Regions from separate parts of the Limosilactobacillus sp. genome, predicted to be linked through region 2. Evidence: riboswitches for the same ligand, from Rfam matches in the RefSeq annotation. Region 2 holds a riboswitch; each other region holds the start of a gene.

Region 1 (4,211 bases), 1.4 Mb from region 2:
TGATTATAGAAATTGTTCATCCAATTCTTGATTCAGCAATGAGCGATAGCGCTGCAGGCGCTGGACCCGATCGATCACCTGTTGATCGAGCTGGGCGCGGCGGTGCGGTCCCCAGGAATCCGCCAGCTGCAATTTGCCACGGCTATCGAAACGGTAGCCACCCCACATGTGCTGACTGATCGGTGCCATCAAAAGCGAGTCGACCACCCGCAGGAGGCCAATCGTGTGCTGGTCATCAAGGTAGCCAAGCGCCACGACGTCCCGGGGGTCAATGTAGTTAAAGATCTGACAGCGCAGGTCCAGGGCTATCTGGCGCTGAGAATCGCCAAGCAGCCAGTAGAGATTGGGGCCTTCATAGAGCCAGGCCCCCGCCACCTGGTCGGGTGCAGCACAGTTTGCCAGGGCAAATTGGCCGTTGATCGAGCCGAGGGAATGACCATAGACATAAAAGCGGCAGGTGGGGTGCTGGTGGAGCAGCTTATTAAATTGTTGGGCGGCGGTCCACATCTCCTGGGGGATGGTCGGCACCTGATTCAAAATGGCCCCGCCAATCGGCAGGTTTACCCGCAGCCATTCGTTCGTCCAGGTGGTCGGGTCACCCTTGCGAATCCCGGACGAGCCACGCAGAAGGACGGTGACTTCATGGGGACCACTAATGACCACGGTGGCGCGAAAGCCATTCTCCGTCTGTATCAGTTGGCCGACCTGGCCAATGATGAGCCCATCCACTTGGACCGTTTCTCCCACCTGCCAGTCATGGTATTCGAGCTGGGCCAGTTGAACCCGCTGCTGATCCGTCAGTTTATCATTGATCATTGGTCATCCCTCCCTTATCTCTATTATCGACGATCCACCCAACTAGTGCAATCCCGTTGACATTCCCCGCTGCGGGTGTTGTATAATTTTGGGTAACACAAAATTTAAGGGAGCGTGGAGTGAATGCTATACAATGCAGCTTTGGTCTTGGAGGGTGGCGCCTTTCGTGGTCAGTACACGGCTGGGGTCGTGGATACTTTTTTAGCCCACCACATCGAGTTTGACAACGTCATCGGCGTTTCGGCCGGATCGCTGTGCGGGGCGAACTTTGTCTCCAAGCAGTACGGCCGGGCAGCGATGATCAACATCAATCATCGCCACGATCGCGACTACATTTCATTCTCGCACCTCCTTCACCGCCAAACGATCATCAACCTCGACTACCTATTCGAGGATCATGGTTGGCGCTGGGAAAACTTTAACGAACGGGCCTACGAGCGTTCGGCTTCTAACTTTACCGCCGTTGCCACCAGCATGGTCACCGGCAAGGCCGTCAAGCTTTACCAACCCGGTCGGCGAAGACCTCACCCGGGCCCTCAAGGCTTCTTCGTCGATGCCGATCATCGCGAAGCCGCAGCGGACGAGCAAGGGCCTGTGCCTGGACGGCGGGGTGGCTGACTCCATTCCTTACGACCTGGCCCAGCAGCAGGGCTACGATAAGATCGTGGTCATCCGGACCCGGGACATCACCTACCGTAAGGAGCCAACCAGCCGCACCCTTGCCAGCCTTTACGAGCGTTACTACGGCCGGGACTACCCACTCTTCGTCCGAGCCGCCATTAATCGGCCAACCGTCTACAATCAACAGGTCGAGGAAATCAACCGACTGACCAGGGAGAAAAAGCTCTTCACCATCGCTCCCCAACAGCCAGTCAGGGTTAGCCGGATTGAGGGAAACGTTAAAAAATTACGTCAGCTGTACGAAACCGGCCAGCACGAGGCCGGCATGATCCTGCCGCAAATGATTAAATACTTGGAGCGGTAACCTTTTCCCGCGAAAAGTGCTATACTGAATGATAGTTAGAAAATAAATAAACATTTTGCATTAGGAGTGTCCGTCTGCCGGACTGAGATGCGCTCAAAAGCGTGGATCCTATGAACCTGTCAAGCCAGTACTTGCGGAGGGAAATGCGGACGAAAGAAATAATCCCCATCAGACCAACGTAAGTCTGGTGGGGATTTTCTAATAATGTGCCCAAAGTGTGCCCGGAAGGAGTGAATATTTTGAATTGTAATAATTTGCCATACGCATTAATTGATCGTTTACGGCAAGCCAATCCAGTCGTCCTGACGGTGGCCAACAGCGTCACCATTGATAAGGTGGCAGACGGGCTGAGTGCAATCGGCGCTTCACCAATCATGTCCAAGGAGCCTGCCGAGGCCGCGGCAATGGTCCAACTGGCCAACGCGATTACCATCAACCTCGGAACGATTACCGAAGCCCAGCTGAAACAAATTCGGGCGGTTCTGGACGCCAACGCCAACCGGCTGCCCGTTGTCCTCGACCCGGTCGCCGTCGGCAGCGTTCCCTATCGTCTTAAAATTGCCCACCAGCTTTTGGCGGACTACCACTTTACGGTCATCCGGGGAAACGCGGGTGAAATTGCGGCCTTGACCGGGGCCAAATGGCAAGCCCACGGCATCGACGCCGGTCAGGGCAGCATGGACCTAGCCACCATCGCCCAACAGTGTGCCCACCAGTACCACTCCCTCGTTGCGCTGTCCGGGCCCACCGACTTCGTCACCGACGGCCAGGACGTCTTTACCAACCCGCTGGGTGATCAATATTTGGCACTGAACGTTGGCAGCGGGGACATGCTGTCCAGTACCCTGGCGGCCTACCTAGCGCTAGGAGAAGCGCCGCTGCCAACGTGCAGTCTCGCCTGCCAGACCTTTGCCTTTGCTGGCGTTCAGGCGGCAAGGGATGTCCGGGGGCTCGGGCAGTGGCAAAGTCGGTTTTTCGATGAATTATGTCAGCTCACCAGCACAAGCGTGCAAGAGGGCGTCGTAGAAAGGATGAATAAAAACAATGACTAATGATTTTCCACAAGCTTTGACAATTGCCGGTACCGATAGCGGCGGTGGCGCCGGGATCGCGGCCGATTTCAAAACAATGCAGATGCGCCATGTCTTCGCAACCATGGTGGTGGTAGCCGTGACCGCGCAAAATACGCTCGGCGTCCAGGATGCCTTCCCGATGCCGCCGAAAATGATCGACGAACAGTTTGCCTCCCTGGCGGCCGACCTGAACATCCGGGCCTGCAAGACGGGAATGCTGGCCGACGTCCCGCGGGTCAAGGCGGTGGTGGCCAATCTGAAGAAGTACGATTTTGGGCCCCTGACCGTTGATCCGGTCATGATTGCCAAGGGCGGGGCTAAGCTGCTCAGCGATGACGCCATCGCGGTCGTCCGGGATGAGCTCCTGCCGCTCGCCGACCTGGTTACGCCCAACCTGCCGGAAGCCGAGGAGCTGACGGGGATGAAGATCGAGACGGAAGATGAAATGGTCACTGCCGGCAAGAAGCTCCAGTCCCTGGGCGCCAAGAACGTCCTCGTCAAGGGTGGTCACTTCCACGATGCCAACGCCGCCAACGACTTTGTTCTCCTCGAAAACGGTGAAAACTTCTGGATGACCTCGCCGCGGGTTGCCACCCATAACACTCACGGAACTGGGGACACCATTTCCGCCTGCATCACCGCCGAGCTGGCTAAGGGCCACACGATGGAGGAAGCCATTCGGACCGGAAAGGCTTATGTCGAGGCCACCATTCGCGATGGTATCAATGTCGGCCACGGTCACGGTCCGCTGAACCACTGGGCGCAGATCAAGGAGGACTAATCATGCAATTCAAGCCAACAATGCTGCGGGCCTACCTGGTCGGCGGAACCCAGGACACCCACAACGATTCACAGGAATTCCTACAGAAGGTTGAGCTGGCCATGCAGGCAGGAATTACAGCCTTCCAGTACCGCGAAAAGGGGGCTTCACGGCTTAGCAACTCGGAAAAATTACAGATGGCCCAGCAACTGCGTGAGCTGACCCGCCACTACCAAATTCCCTACTTCATCGATGACGACGAGGAGCTGGCACTGCAGGTGGGAGCGGATGGGGTCCACGTCGGTCAAAAGGACCAGCGGATTGAAACCGTCATCCAGCGAGCGGCGGGTCAGCTGATGATCGGCTACTCCTGCAACACCTTGCCCGAAATTGCCAAGGCCAACCAGCTGACCGCTGTTGATTATATCGGTGCCGGCCCGGTCTTCCCAACCAGTTCCAAGGACGATGCCGACCCGGCACTGGGCTGCAACAAACTTCGGCAACTGGTCCAGGCCAGTCACCACCCGATCGTTGCGATTGGCGGCCTGAGTGCCGCTAATCTGGCCGCCACCGCCCA
Region 2 (4,211 bases):
GCCAAGATTATCCAGTACACGCCGGCCTACTTTGCCAACTCTCAGGCAGCCCGGCTGGCACCACGTTTAGCAGAATTGGCACCAATGTCTGGCCCGGTTGAAATCGCCTGGGGAAACTCGGGCTCCGACGCCAACGACGCCATCATCAAATTTGCCCGGGCCTACACTGGGCGGCCGTACATGGTCTCCTTCACTGGGGCCTACCACGGCTCCACCTATGGTTCCATGACCCTTTCGTCCGTCACCTTAAACATGAGTCGCAAGATGTCACCGCTCTTGCCGGACGTGGTCAAGGTGCCGTTCCCGTCGCCGTGGGACCGGTTACCGGACGAAACCGAGGACCAGTTCGTCGACCGGATGTTTAAGGCCTTCAAGCAGCCGTTTGAAACCTATCTGCCGGCCGAGGAAACGGCGGCGATCATCATCGAGCCGATCCAGGGCGACGGCGGGATCGTCAAGACGCCACCGGCATACATGCAGAAAATCTATGATTTCGCCAAGGAGCACGGCATCCTCTTCGCCATCGACGAGGTTAACCAGGGAATGGGGCGGACCGGAAAATGGTGGTCCATCCAGAACTTCTCGGGGATCGAACCAGACTTGATGTCCGTCGGCAAGTCCCTGGCTTCCGGGATGCCGCTCAGCGCAATTATCGGCCGCAAGGAAATCATGGAGTCCCTCGGATCCGCCGCCAACGTCTACACGACGGCCGGGAACCCGGTCACGACAGCGGCCGCCAACGCCACTTTGGACGTTATCCAAGACGAGCACCTGCTGGAACGTTCAACCCGGTTGGGCAAGAAGGCCGCGGACTTCTTCAACCAGGAGAAGGCCAAGTTTGACTTCATCGGGGGCGTGCGGATGTACGGCCTTGACGGCGGAATTGACATCGTTGATCCAGCTACCGGCAAGGGTGACGTAGAGGCCACCACCAAGCTGATGTACCGAATCTTTGAGCTCGGTGCCATTATCATTAGCCTGCGGGGCAACATCCTGCGCTTCCAGCCACCATTGGTCATCACCGAAGAGCAGTTGGACCAGGCCTTTGCCATGATCGACCAGGCCTTCAGCGAGCTGGCAGCGGGGAAGCTGTCGCTGCCGCAGAACGCCGACGAGTTAGGTTGGTAAGAGAGAAATTAAGCAAATAGCACCCGATAAACCTGCAGATTTATCGGGTGCTATTTTTGCAATTTGCCTTGGATGGCGCCTTTCGGTTATACTTTAAACGCCGTCTTAGCTCAGATAGGTAGAGCACATCCATGGTAAGGGTGACACGGCAGTTCAACTCTGCCAGACGGCTTTTAACTATTTCCACTGTTGATTGGCGTAGGCCATTTGCCAAAATTGCAGCTCATAGTACGAACTGCGGACAAATGCCTGCGCCATCGCTGTTTTCTCTGCCGGGTCAGCCTGGGCGGCCAGCTGGTCCATCAGCTCAATCATCGGGACCGTACTCTTGTCATGGGCCGCCTCCTCATAGGTTTGGAAAAAGTCATCGTAGACTTCAACCGGGCTGGTGGCGTGCTGCCAATGGGTCGCCAGCTCGACGTACAGCCAGGGGCAGGGGAGAAACGAGGCCAGGCCCACGGCGGGCGAGGTTGCCAGGCTATGGCGCATGTGGTTGAGGTAGTTATAGTTTGCCGGGGCCAGCGGGGTCTGCGCCCACTCGTCCTGACTGATGCCGAGCTTTTGGAAGGTGTGGTTGCGGGCCTCGAGCTCGTCGACGGTCAGATTCTGCACGTAGTCCTTGACGACCTGGCGTTGGGGGCCAGGCAAGAGCTGGGCGAGCTTCAGGTGCAGCTGATCGAAGACCTTGAGATAGTGGTAGTCCTGGATTACGTAGAACTTAAACTTGTCTTCTGGCAGCTCACCGGTGACCATTTCCCTGATGAAGGGATGGTCGAAGCTTTTTTGCCACAGCTCCTTAGTGTCGTGGTGGACCTGTTCTGAAAATTTAACCATATAAAAGGGCTCCTTTCGTTTTCGTGATAAAACAAAGGGAGCCTTTAGATCTATTTCAGACACGTTTCCTCGCGCAGGAATTATCCTGTTCAGGTTCAAGGGTATAATCTCAGCCAAAAAGGCACCCCTAGTGAATTATCAGTTAATTTCATTATAGTCCTAAACTAAGCCCCTTCAAAGACCATTTCCTCACGCAGGGCCGCATGGATTGGCCGTCCGCCCAGCACGTTGCAGGTCAGGTAGGCGATGAAGGTGAGCAGGACCATCGGCAGGATTTGTTCGACCGAGCCCACCATCTCCGTTAAAAGCGTCAGGGCGGTGAAGGGGGTCCCCTCAACCGCGCCGAAGTAGGCGGCCATCGTGATGACGATCAGGTTCAAAAAGCAGGTGGCCGGAATCAGGTGATGGTTGATCATGACGATGCCGATGATTCCACCGATCAAGGCACCGAGAACCAGCAGGGGCATGAAGATCCCGCCCGGTACGGTGGACCCGTAGCTAATCATTGAGAAAACAAAGCGCAGTGCGAGGAAGACAAGAAAGATAATGAGCAGGCTGCTCAGGGGAACGCTGGCGGGCAGCTTGGTGAGGTAGAGGATGAAGCCGTGACTGCCGCCGAGTACCCGGGCATTCCACAGGCCGATCGGGATGACCAGCAGGAGCGGGATCGCCTTGTGGTATTTCTGGGGCAGGGGCAGCTTGCTAAACCACCAGTGCAGGTTGAGCAGGGTGTACTGGTAGCCAAACGCCAGCACCCCGATGACGACTCCGACCAGGATCAGCCAGCTGTAAGCAGACGCTGGCAAGTCGGCTTGCAGCGGCAGGTAGAGGCAAGGGTGGACGCCGAAGAAAGCCACCGTCACTAGGTCGGCGCTGATGGCCGCGGCGAGGGCGGCCATGCACTTACGCGGCTGAAACTTAAAGGTGATTTCCTCCACCAGGAAGATCACGCCGGCCAGGGGTGCAGAGAAGGCCGCCGATAAGCCGGCCGCGATGCCGCTCTCCATCAAAAAGCGCTTCTGTTGAGCACTCAGCCGGAAGCGCTCACCGAGAATTTGGCCGACACAGGCGCCCATCTGAATGCAGGGACCCTCGCGACCGAGGAAGAGCCCGGGACAGATTGCCAGGAGGCCACCAACGAAGCGTCGCCACAGAACGTCCTGGGCATTCATCCGGTGCTGTCCGTGGAGGATCTCCTGAATCTGGGGAACCCCGGAACCGACCAGATCAATTGGCTCCGCCTGCATGACGTTGTTGAGCAGCCAAACGATCCCCAGCGTAAGGATGACGTATGGGATCAGGTAGAGGGGATGCTGGGCCATCTGAGGATAGATGACCATCAGGGCCTTCATTGCGTGGTCGATGATCCACCGAAAGACACTGACGATCAGGCCAGTGATTGCCCCGACCACGATGCCACTGACAACCTCACTGAAGAATGAGGTGACGGGTGCGGTTCTCAAAACGTCGCGGGATCGTTTGATGCTGTGCTGGTTAGTAGCCAAAACCAGGCCTCCTTAAAACAAAGTTACGCCTTGATCATAGCATTTTAGCCCGGGCCCTAGCTATGGTAAAATTAGGACAATCTTAGTTTTTTGTGTACGCGAACCAAATATTGGAGGAATTTCATGGAGTTTATTGCGGAGCTCGCCGGACTGTTGCTGGCAACCCAAATCGTGGCCAACTTTTGCCGCCGGGTCGAAATCCCCGAGGTGATCGGTCAGATCCTGGTGGGAATTATCGTGGGCCCGGCGCTGCTGAATTGGGTCCACTTAGACAGCATGATGAACGAGTTTCAGGAGATTGGGGTCGTCATCCTAATGTTCATCGCCGGACTCGAGAGTGACCTGTCGCTTTTGAAAAAATACCTGCGGCCGGCCGTGATCGTTGCCGTGATCGGGGTCATCGTGCCGGTGCTGGTGATGGGTGGCACCAGCTACCTCTTTGGCTTCACCAAGCTGGAGGCCCTCTTCATTGGGGTGATCTTCTCGGCCACCTCGGTCAGCATCTCCGTGGCGGTCCTGCGGGAGTTCAAACGCCTGGATAGTCGCGAGGGGGCGACCATCCTCGGGGCCGCCGTGGCCGATGACATCATCGGCGTCATCATGCTGAGCATCATGATCAGCATGATCAACGGCAGCAAGGGTGGCCACACCAGCATGCCGTTGGGGATGGCCCTCCTTTTGCAGGTGCTCTTCTTCGGGGGCACCTACCTGGTTGTCCGCTGGCTGGCACCGTACCTGATGCAC
Region 3 (4,211 bases), 560 kb from region 2:
CACCTGATCGGCAACGTCACCTTCATGGGTGGTGCCCTGACCGTTGAAGGGAACGTCAGCCCCGTTGCCGAAGCCAACATCCACCAGGATCCAAAGGCCTGCAACGAAGTCCTGACCTCCGACCTGCCACTGACGATGGTGGGCCTGGACGTTACTCTGCGGACCCTGCTGACCAAGAAGGAAACCGCTAAGTGGCGTGAACTCGGCACCAAGGCTGGGAAGGCCTACGCCGACATCACCGACTTCTACATCGACGCCTACTACAACCTCGACATCGACAAGAACGGTTGTGCCATTCACGATCCACTGGCCGTTGGTGTCGGGATCGACCCATCCTTCGTTACCACGCTGAGCCTCTTCGTTAAGTGTGTCTACGAGGAAGGTCCTTACTACGCACGGATCATTGGTGACAACGCCAAGTTGAACGATCCAAATCCAAACGTTAAGGTTGCCATCAACGTGGATAAGGAACGTTACTTAAACGTCTTCATGGACCTGCTGACCAACCTGTTCAAGGAACACTAGTCCACAAAAATAAACACTTCTAACCAAAAGGGATGAAGCCGCCAATGACTTCATCCCTTTTGTTATTCCGTAATCTTCTCCAGCATTCTCTTGAGCCGCGCCAAGGCTTGGTCGCGGTCGTCCGGCACCAGCAGGCATTCCTTGATGGTGGCGTGGCACAGGGTCATCACCGCCCATTGCGTGTCGGTCTGCGGCTCCAGCTGCGTCCCGTTTTCCTGCGGCAGCATCCCCTCGTTGGTCAGGAAATGGTTACGAACAAATTGGTAGTAGGGTCCCTGGTGAACCCGGTCGACGAACTCAGCGACCATTTGGTAGTAGTCCAGCGCGGCAAAGTGCTGCCCCGCCTGGCCCAGGGGAACGTGAATCGCCACCAGGACTTCTTGCAGGAGGTAGAGGTAGGCATCCGTCAGATCCGCAAAATACTTATAGAAGGCGCCGCGCGAAATCTGGGCATCCTTGATGATCCGGGCCACCTCGGCCGTCGCCAGGCTGTGCTGGCTGAATTCATTTAATAGGGCGGTCCGAATCCGCTGCTTTTTAGCGTCCTTGAGGTTGGTAAAGGTTCGACTTGGCATTGGCATTCCTCACATCATGTTTCTAATTACCAGGGAGACGGCCAGCACCAAGGCCCCGATCCCAACGATGATTTGCATCAAACGGCCGGGGAGGTGCCGGACAATGATCGGCCCGAGGATTCCGCCGAGGATGTTTCCCAGGAAAAGCGGGATCACGTAGTTCCAGTGGATTCCCGCCTCCAAGAAGAAGATGATGGCGGCCATCGTGTTGGTGGCCGTCATGGTCACGTTCTTCAGGGCGTTATTGATGGCAAAGGACTGCTGACTGTTGACAACGGTCAAGAGCGTCAGCATCATCACTCCGGCACCCGAGTTAAAGTAGCCGGCGTAGAGGCCGACCAAAAAGATCCCGACCCAGGCCAGCGCCCGGTGCAGGCGGGACCGACCGAATGCCCGACTGTTTTGAACCAGTTCGGGGCGAGCCTGGCGTGGCCGGTGGGGAAAGAGCAGGACGATCCCCGCGGCCCCGATACAGAAGGGTACCAGTTCCTTAAAGTACTTGCTCGGCAGGGTGAAGAGGAGAACGGCCCCGATCATTGACCCTACCAGAACGACCGGGATCATCAGCCACATCTGCTTGCGGTTGTGACGGAGCTCCCGGGCCGAGGCGAAGACCGAGCTGTACCCACTGGCCACCGTCGAATAGCTACTGGTCACGTTTGCAATCACCGGTGGCAAGCCCAACGCCAGCAGCGAGGGGTATGATATTAACGATGCTAGTCCCGCGGCCGCGCTCGTGATCCCGGCACAGATGCCGACAACAACCAATAAAGCAAAAAAAGTTAATCCAGACATTCTACAACCTCACAAATTTATTGACACCAACTATTATAGACGCTGTCACCCAGTCCTGCACCTCTTTCTCTAATTTGAACTTTATCCCCAAGTTATGTATCATAAGTAGTGAGATTAATACGATGTCTGGGGTGCCGGATGGCTGAGATAATACCCATTGAACCTGAACTGGACAATACCAGCGGAGGGAGATTCGGTAAATAATAAGAGAAACAATTCTGCCCCACAATGACTGCATTGTGGGGCCTTTTTCTTACCCGTTGACCGCCTTAATCTAAATCTCACTTTAAGGAGTCTTTCTGATGCACAAAAGAAGTTTTCACCTACGCGATATCATTCTGCTGGCCCTGATCGGGATCATCTTCGGGGTCATCTACTACGCGGCCAGCTTCGTCTACAACGGGCTGACATTGCTGCTGACGCCAATCGGCTACGGCCCGATGGCTAACGACATCACCATGGGAATCTGGTGCATGGCCGGTCCCCTCGCCGGTTTCATGTTCCGCCTGCCCGGCTCGTCCTTTCTTGGCGAGTTTCTCGGAGCGGCCGTCGAAATGTTTCTCGGTGACCAGTGGGGAGCTTCCAACCTGATCTCCGGGGCCGTCCAAGGGGTCGCCACCGAACTGGGCTTTACCGTCACCCTCTACAAGCTTTATAACTGGCTGACCGTCCTGACGGTTTCGCTTTCGACGACCCTGATCACCTTCGGCTGGGACTGGTTCCGGAACGGCTACAGCCACTTCGCCGGCCACATGCTGATTGTGATGTTTGTGGTACGCTTCCTGTCGATCTTCTTCTTCAGTGGCGTCCTCAACAAGCTGATCATCAACATGCTCAACCGGGCCCACGTCATTAAGGAGTAAGCCAATGAACGCTATTCAAACCGACCGGCTGACCTTTCGTTTTGAACACCAGCAGCCAATCCTTGACCAGGTTGATGTTGAATTTCCGCTGGGCCAGAGCGCGCTCGTCGTCGGTCCCTCCGGCTGCGGTAAGTCGACCCTCTTGAAAATCATTGCCGGCCTGTTGCCGAAATACGGGGGCGAAGTAACCAGCGGGCGGGTCGTTGTCCCCACGGATAGCGGCCACCGTCCCCGGATCGGAATGCTCTTTCAGGATCCGGCCATGCAGTTTGCCATGGACACGCCCCAACACGAGATGGAATTCACCCTTGAGAACTGCCAGGTTCCCGCAGAAAAGATGGCGGAACGAATCCAGCAGGCGGCCGCGTTTTGCCAGGTGACGGATTTCCTCGACCGCAAAATTGCGACCCTGTCCGGTGGCCAGCAGCAACGGGTTGCCCTGGCCGTGGTTCTGGTCATGCGCCCGGAAATCCTCCTGCTGGACGAACCCTTCGCCAGCATCGACGAGGCCAACCGCCGTTTTTTGATCGCCCAGCTAGCCAAATGGCAGAAGCATTCCGGCCACACCCTGATCGTCACCGACCACGACTGCCATGGTTATTCCAGATTGGATCCGCGGGTCTACCGCTTTAACGACCACCAGGTTCAATTGATCAGCCCCGACCAGGGACGGGCCTTGATTGCCCAGGCCGACAACGCCAGCCAGGAACCGCTGCACACGGCCGTTCCCGATTCTACGACACCGGCGATTATGCGACTGGACGGTTTGACTATCGAACGGGGTGACAGCCGACTGATCAAGGACGCCAGCCTGCCGATCGTCGAAAACAAGATTACCCTGCTGACCGGAGCCAACGGGGTGGGCAAGTCGACCCTCTTCAAGGCCCTGACCCGCCTGATCTCTTATCGGGGAAACATTTCCTACCGGGAAACCGATATTGCCAAATTATCACCCGGGAAATATCACCAGCAGGTTGGGATGGTCTTTCAGCAGGCCAACGACCAGTTCCTCAACGTCACGGTGGCTGAAGAACTGGATCTCAGCGCCAAGCACCAGCGGCAGCCGGTCCTAACCAATGACCACCTGCAAGCGATCCTGGAAGATTTTGGCCTGGCGGGAATGGAAAACCGGGTCGTCTACTCCCTCAGCGGGGGCCAGCGCAAAAAGCTTCAGCTCCTGGTAATGCTGATGATCGGCCACCCGGTTCTGCTCCTGGACGAACCCTTCGCCGGGCTTGATCGAAAATCGCTTGCGGTCGTGATTGACCTGATCAAGCGTTGCCAGCGGGCCCTGCCACAAACAATCGTCATCATCAGTCACCAGCTGGCCGGACTCGACCGCCTGGTTGACTACCACCTGCACCTGGCTGACCAGCGCCTGACCTACCTGGGAGGTGAATAACCATGAATCCAAGCTTGAAACTCTTTCTCGCGGTGATCATCGCCCTCGAGG
Region 4 (4,211 bases), 1.4 Mb from region 2:
GGCAGGGCGTTCCGGTACTTCTCGATGCTATCGGCCGAGAAACCGTTAAAGGTATTGAGCTTGGAGATGTCAAACAAGAGACTGTCGTCGGCCTCGCGATACTTGAAGTCGTCGGCCTGGGTGACATACAATTTCGCCCAGCTATTCCGGGAGCTCTCCTGGAAGTCATCGCAGATCTGATCCGCAAAGTAGGCTGGCACTTCCATTCCGGCCATCTTGTAGTAGTCCCGGAAGATCTGCCGGGTGTTTGACAGGAAGTCAAGCTGGCCGTTAGCGGTGTTGAAGTCCCGCCATGGGGTCTCATCGTCCTCAAGCAGGTTAGCCATCCGCATTACGAAGTCCTTGAAGAGCGTGTTGTTGAGGGTCTGGCGAACGTTGTAGATGTACTTGTTAGCCTCGCCCTTTTGCCGGTCGTCGATCACCTTATCCATCTGCAGGTAGTAGGTTCGTCGTGCGGTTTCACGAAGCATCGTAAATCCGGAATCGTAGTTGGTCGTCCCAATTAAGGGTGCGATTGGGTGGGGATTGTTGATCAACTCGTTCATCGTATCCACTACCAGGTGCCGACTGTACTGATCCTGCTGGAAGAAGTACGGTTCAATCTCATCCAGCAGAACCGGATAGGAGCTTCCCTGCTTCATGTAGTGCTCAATAGCTTCGACCGTCTTGGTTTTCTTTTGGGCGGTATCACTTGGGTAAATCGTCCCAAAGTCGATCAGTGAGCGGTCGGTGTTCCAAGTCAGCTGATTAATGATCCGCAAAAGTGTTGACTTCCCGGAACCGGCCGTTGCTCCCAACACCAGGAAGTTCGGCACATCATTCCCGTCCTCGGGGTTCAGGCTGGCCTTCTGACGAATTTCCCACAGGAAGGGTGCGGTAAAGGCGTAAAGGATTGCTTCGTAGAATCGTTTCCCGTAATCGTCGTCGTAGTCTACCACGTACTTCCGGTAGCCATCCAAGACGGCATTGATGCTCTTCAGGCCATCGCGAATCTGGCTGATTGTTGCTAGCTTGCCAAAGGGAATTGGGTGGGTTCCGGCATCGTTCGGCACGTAAAGGCCACTATTATTGGCCAATAGGTTCCGCTCCATTGGTCGATCGTAAAGGAAGGTCGTGTATTTCTTTTCAGCCTTGCGCTGCTGTGGCGTCATGCCACTGATCAGGGCCTGCTGAACCTGCTGGTAGATTTTTTCACGAGTCTTGATCTTTGGCTTGGCTGCCCGTGGTGAAACCGACCCCTTCTGCAGGGTGTAGATCGTGTCATGCTGCTTGACGTCCCGCTCAATTGCTTCCTTTGTCTGCGAACGGTTGGTTGTCACCTCACGCATCGCAAGCGTGGTCGCTTCTGGAATCAGTTTCTTATCCAAGAGCTGTTGAACGTCGTGACTGATGATGTCGGTCATGTCCGCCGCGGCAATCTGATCAGTTGTCTCGTTATCAAGGATCACCACCTGATTGCCGGTGGTGGTCTGCTTGTCCTTGGCCCCCTCGTCCAGCTGTGCTTGCGCGGCCTTCAGGAGGTTAGCCGTGAAATATGGCCGCAGAACGGGTTTAATATCCTTCTTAAAATGTTCGCTAAGGTTTTGGAACAGCCGAATATCGCTATCAAAGACCAGAATTTCCTCAAAGCGATTTTGGCCCTTATCAAAGTCTTTCTGATCAAGATTGATGCTCCCGAGGATTACCCGCGTATCGTGCGTTTCCGAATTGCTGAGCAGGTAGAATTGGGAATGCAAGGCCTGCGCCGGTGAGATTTCAACGCTAAACAGGCCATTCAGCACGTTTGCCTGGTTGGCACTAGTCAAGCCTTCGAAAAGCTTAGCCGGCTGCTTATTGGCCATTGCTAAGAGAGCGTTGGCTAACGCTTCTTTGGTGATCTCGTCCTCAGCAGTATTAGCATCAGCAGTTACTGGCGTTTTCAGAGCGATCTCGACTTGAATGAATTTGCTCAGGTAATCGTTGATGAAATCGGCCGTCACTGCTCCCGTGACCGCAGTTAAACGGTTAAAGCGGTGGGCATCAAAGAGCTGGCTCACCTTCATCGGTGGTGTTTCTTGGCCGTTGAAAACGATATGAATTTTATTTAAGCTTGGATCATTAGTCATAAATGTTATCCTTTACTTTTCTGGTGTATTTATCATTATTTTCGTTGATTTAGCGCGATTTTTCAAGTTTTGGCTGTTCTTTTTTATTGTTTTAGTTTTGAATTTAGTTAAAGTAAATTGCTGCTAACATCTCAATGACTAACTGTGGTTGACAAATTACTTAGATCTGCTATGTTAAAAGTGAAATAAATAACGGGGAGCTTGCAAACAGGCTGAGAGGAGACTGCGCGTCTCGACCCATTGAACCTGATTCGGATAATGCCAGCGAAGGGATCAAAAGTGGCGACCAGGCGAATTTCCCTGGTCGTTTTTTCTTGGGGACACTGTCCGAGCACAATATTAGAAGGACGGTGCTTACTGTGGAAAGAAGAACAAGTTTAACAGAGAATGGACTAATCTGGTGCGGTGCCGGAATTTCGATTGCGGAAATTCTAACCGGAACCTACCTCGCCCCGCTCGGCATGTGGCAGGGACTCTTAGTAATCCTGATTGGTCATTTGATCGGTTGCCTCCTGCTCTTCTTGTCGGGCGTGATTGGTGGGCAGCAACGGCTCAGCGCCATGAATGCCACCAAGCTATCGTTTGGTCGACACGGCGCCTACCTCTTTGCCCTGCTCAATGTTCTCCAGTTGGTCGGTTGGACTGGAATCATGATCTACGATGGTGCCGTCGCCGCGAACGGCATTTGGCACTTTGGCCAGTGGCTCTGGGCACTTTTAATCGGGCTCCTGATTATTCTCTGGTTGCGGATCGGGATTCGGCACCTGCGAGGCTTTAACATCGTCGCCATTACGGTCCTGGTCATTTTGACGGCCATCCTATGTGGCGTTATCTTCACCCATCATCAGGTCTTGCCGGCTGGCGGTCAGCTTTCATGGGCCCAGGGAATGGAATTGGTTATTGCGATGCCCCTTTCCTGGCTCCCGCTGATCAGTGACTACACCTCCGCCGCTCAGCAACCGGTTGGCGCCAGTGCAGTCAGCGCCATTGTCTACGGCCTTACTTCTTGCTGGATGGCCTTTATTGGCCTTGGCGCGGCCCTGCTAACCAAGGATACCAACATCGCCACCATTATTCTGCGGGCTGGGCTGGGAAGCGCCGGCTTAATCATCGTCGTCTTCTCAACCGTCACTACCACCTTCATGGATGCCTACTCCGCAGGGATTTCCGCCAAGGCGATTTTTAGCAGTTGGTCGGGCACCCTAACTGCTATTGTCGCTACCATCATCGGAGTGATCGGCGCAATTACCCTGCCGATGGATAATTTTTCCAACTTTCTCTATTTGATTGGTTCTGTCTTCGCCCCAATGATCGCAGTTCAGCTGACCGATTACTTTCTTGTCCACGCGGATCATCGGCACCAAGAATTTTCCTGGCCAAACCTGCTGCTCTGGGCGGTTGGCTTTATCCTCTACCGGATCCTGATCAACCTTAACCTGCCCTGTGGCAGCACCGTGCCGACCATCCTGGTGGTAATGGTGCTGACCTGGCTGGTGCATCGGTTTGTTGTTAAGGCAGGGGCAAGCACTTCGGCTGATCATTAACTGCCTGCCCTTTTTTGTTTATATGATTAATGCCTAATGTGGTCCAGAGCAAACACAAAAATGACACAGAGATCAAATTTTAACGTTATTGGATGCCTTCTGCAGTGGAAAAAAGCCGGCGCATCCTATAATCGGCATCTACAACGAGGACACCCACCATTGCGAGTATCGCTACGAAAGCCAGTTCGCTCGGGCGCGACTCCGACATAAAAATAGATCCCGTAACCCAAGAATCGGTTACGGGATCTATTTTTTTACCGTAATTTTGCATACGATTTTCGGATCGTCTTCGATGACGATACACGCCGCGGAAAGAACATAAGAGAAATCGGCAGTGATCACAAAATGGACACCCGTCGTTTATTTCTCATTAATTAGGTAGAAGTTGACGTCACGATCGTTATTTATTAGCAGCGTTTCCGCTTTTGTCAAAATTCGACCAATTGCCACAAAAACCATCGATCATCGTTTAAGCCCTTTTGACATCATTTACCGTCAATTCGTCAAAATTTTGAAAAGCAATTTGTTAAATTAGAAAAGATTGCAATTCTGCCTATCTATT

The links. A riboswitch is a leader RNA that binds a small molecule or an ion and turns the genes downstream of it on or off. The one in region 2 is predicted to bind thiamine pyrophosphate.
Region 1: another riboswitch for thiamine pyrophosphate. It lies ahead of thiM (hydroxyethylthiazole kinase); the one in region 2 lies ahead of tenA (thiaminase II).
Region 3: another riboswitch for thiamine pyrophosphate. It lies ahead of LKE23_RS05850 (ECF transporter S component); the one in region 2 lies ahead of tenA (thiaminase II).
Region 4: another riboswitch for thiamine pyrophosphate. It lies ahead of cytX (putative hydroxymethylpyrimidine transporter CytX); the one in region 2 lies ahead of tenA (thiaminase II).

What each region holds. Positions count from the first base shown of each region.
Region 1 is NZ_JAKVPE010000001.1:462,329-466,539, forward strand. Features, by position in the region: gene LKE23_RS02215 (hypothetical protein) at 4-816, opposite strand; partial or broken gene LKE23_RS02220 (patatin-like phospholipase family protein) at 940-1,801, shown strand; TPP riboswitch at 1,854-1,960, shown strand; gene thiM (hydroxyethylthiazole kinase) at 2,056-2,853, shown strand; gene thiD (bifunctional hydroxymethylpyrimidine kinase/phosphomethylpyrimidine kinase) at 2,846-3,655, shown strand; gene thiE (thiamine phosphate synthase) at 3,658-4,211, shown strand, end outside.
Region 2 is NZ_JAKVPE010000001.1:1,814,071-1,818,281, forward strand. Features, by position in the region: gene LKE23_RS08515 (aspartate aminotransferase family protein) at 1-1,128, shown strand, start outside; tRNA gene LKE23_RS08520 (tRNA-Thr) at 1,228-1,300, shown strand; gene tenA (thiaminase II) at 1,306-1,962, opposite strand; TPP riboswitch at 2,010-2,101, opposite strand; gene LKE23_RS08530 (ClC family H(+)/Cl(-) exchange transporter) at 2,127-3,467, opposite strand; gene LKE23_RS08535 (cation:proton antiporter) at 3,591-4,211, shown strand, end outside.
Region 3 is NZ_JAKVPE010000001.1:1,250,338-1,254,548, forward strand. Features, by position in the region: gene LKE23_RS05835 (nucleoside hydrolase) at 1-525, shown strand, start outside; gene LKE23_RS05840 (TetR/AcrR family transcriptional regulator) at 588-1,100, opposite strand; gene LKE23_RS05845 (sulfite exporter TauE/SafE family protein) at 1,110-1,895, opposite strand; TPP riboswitch at 2,013-2,102, shown strand; gene LKE23_RS05850 (ECF transporter S component) at 2,198-2,758, shown strand; gene LKE23_RS05855 (ATP-binding cassette domain-containing protein) at 2,763-4,160, shown strand; gene LKE23_RS05860 (energy-coupling factor transporter transmembrane component T family protein) at 4,163-4,211, shown strand, end outside.
Region 4 is NZ_JAKVPE010000001.1:394,822-399,032, reverse strand. Features, by position in the region: gene LKE23_RS01880 (ATP-binding protein) at 1-2,105, opposite strand, end outside; TPP riboswitch at 2,289-2,395, shown strand; gene cytX (putative hydroxymethylpyrimidine transporter CytX) at 2,465-3,649, shown strand.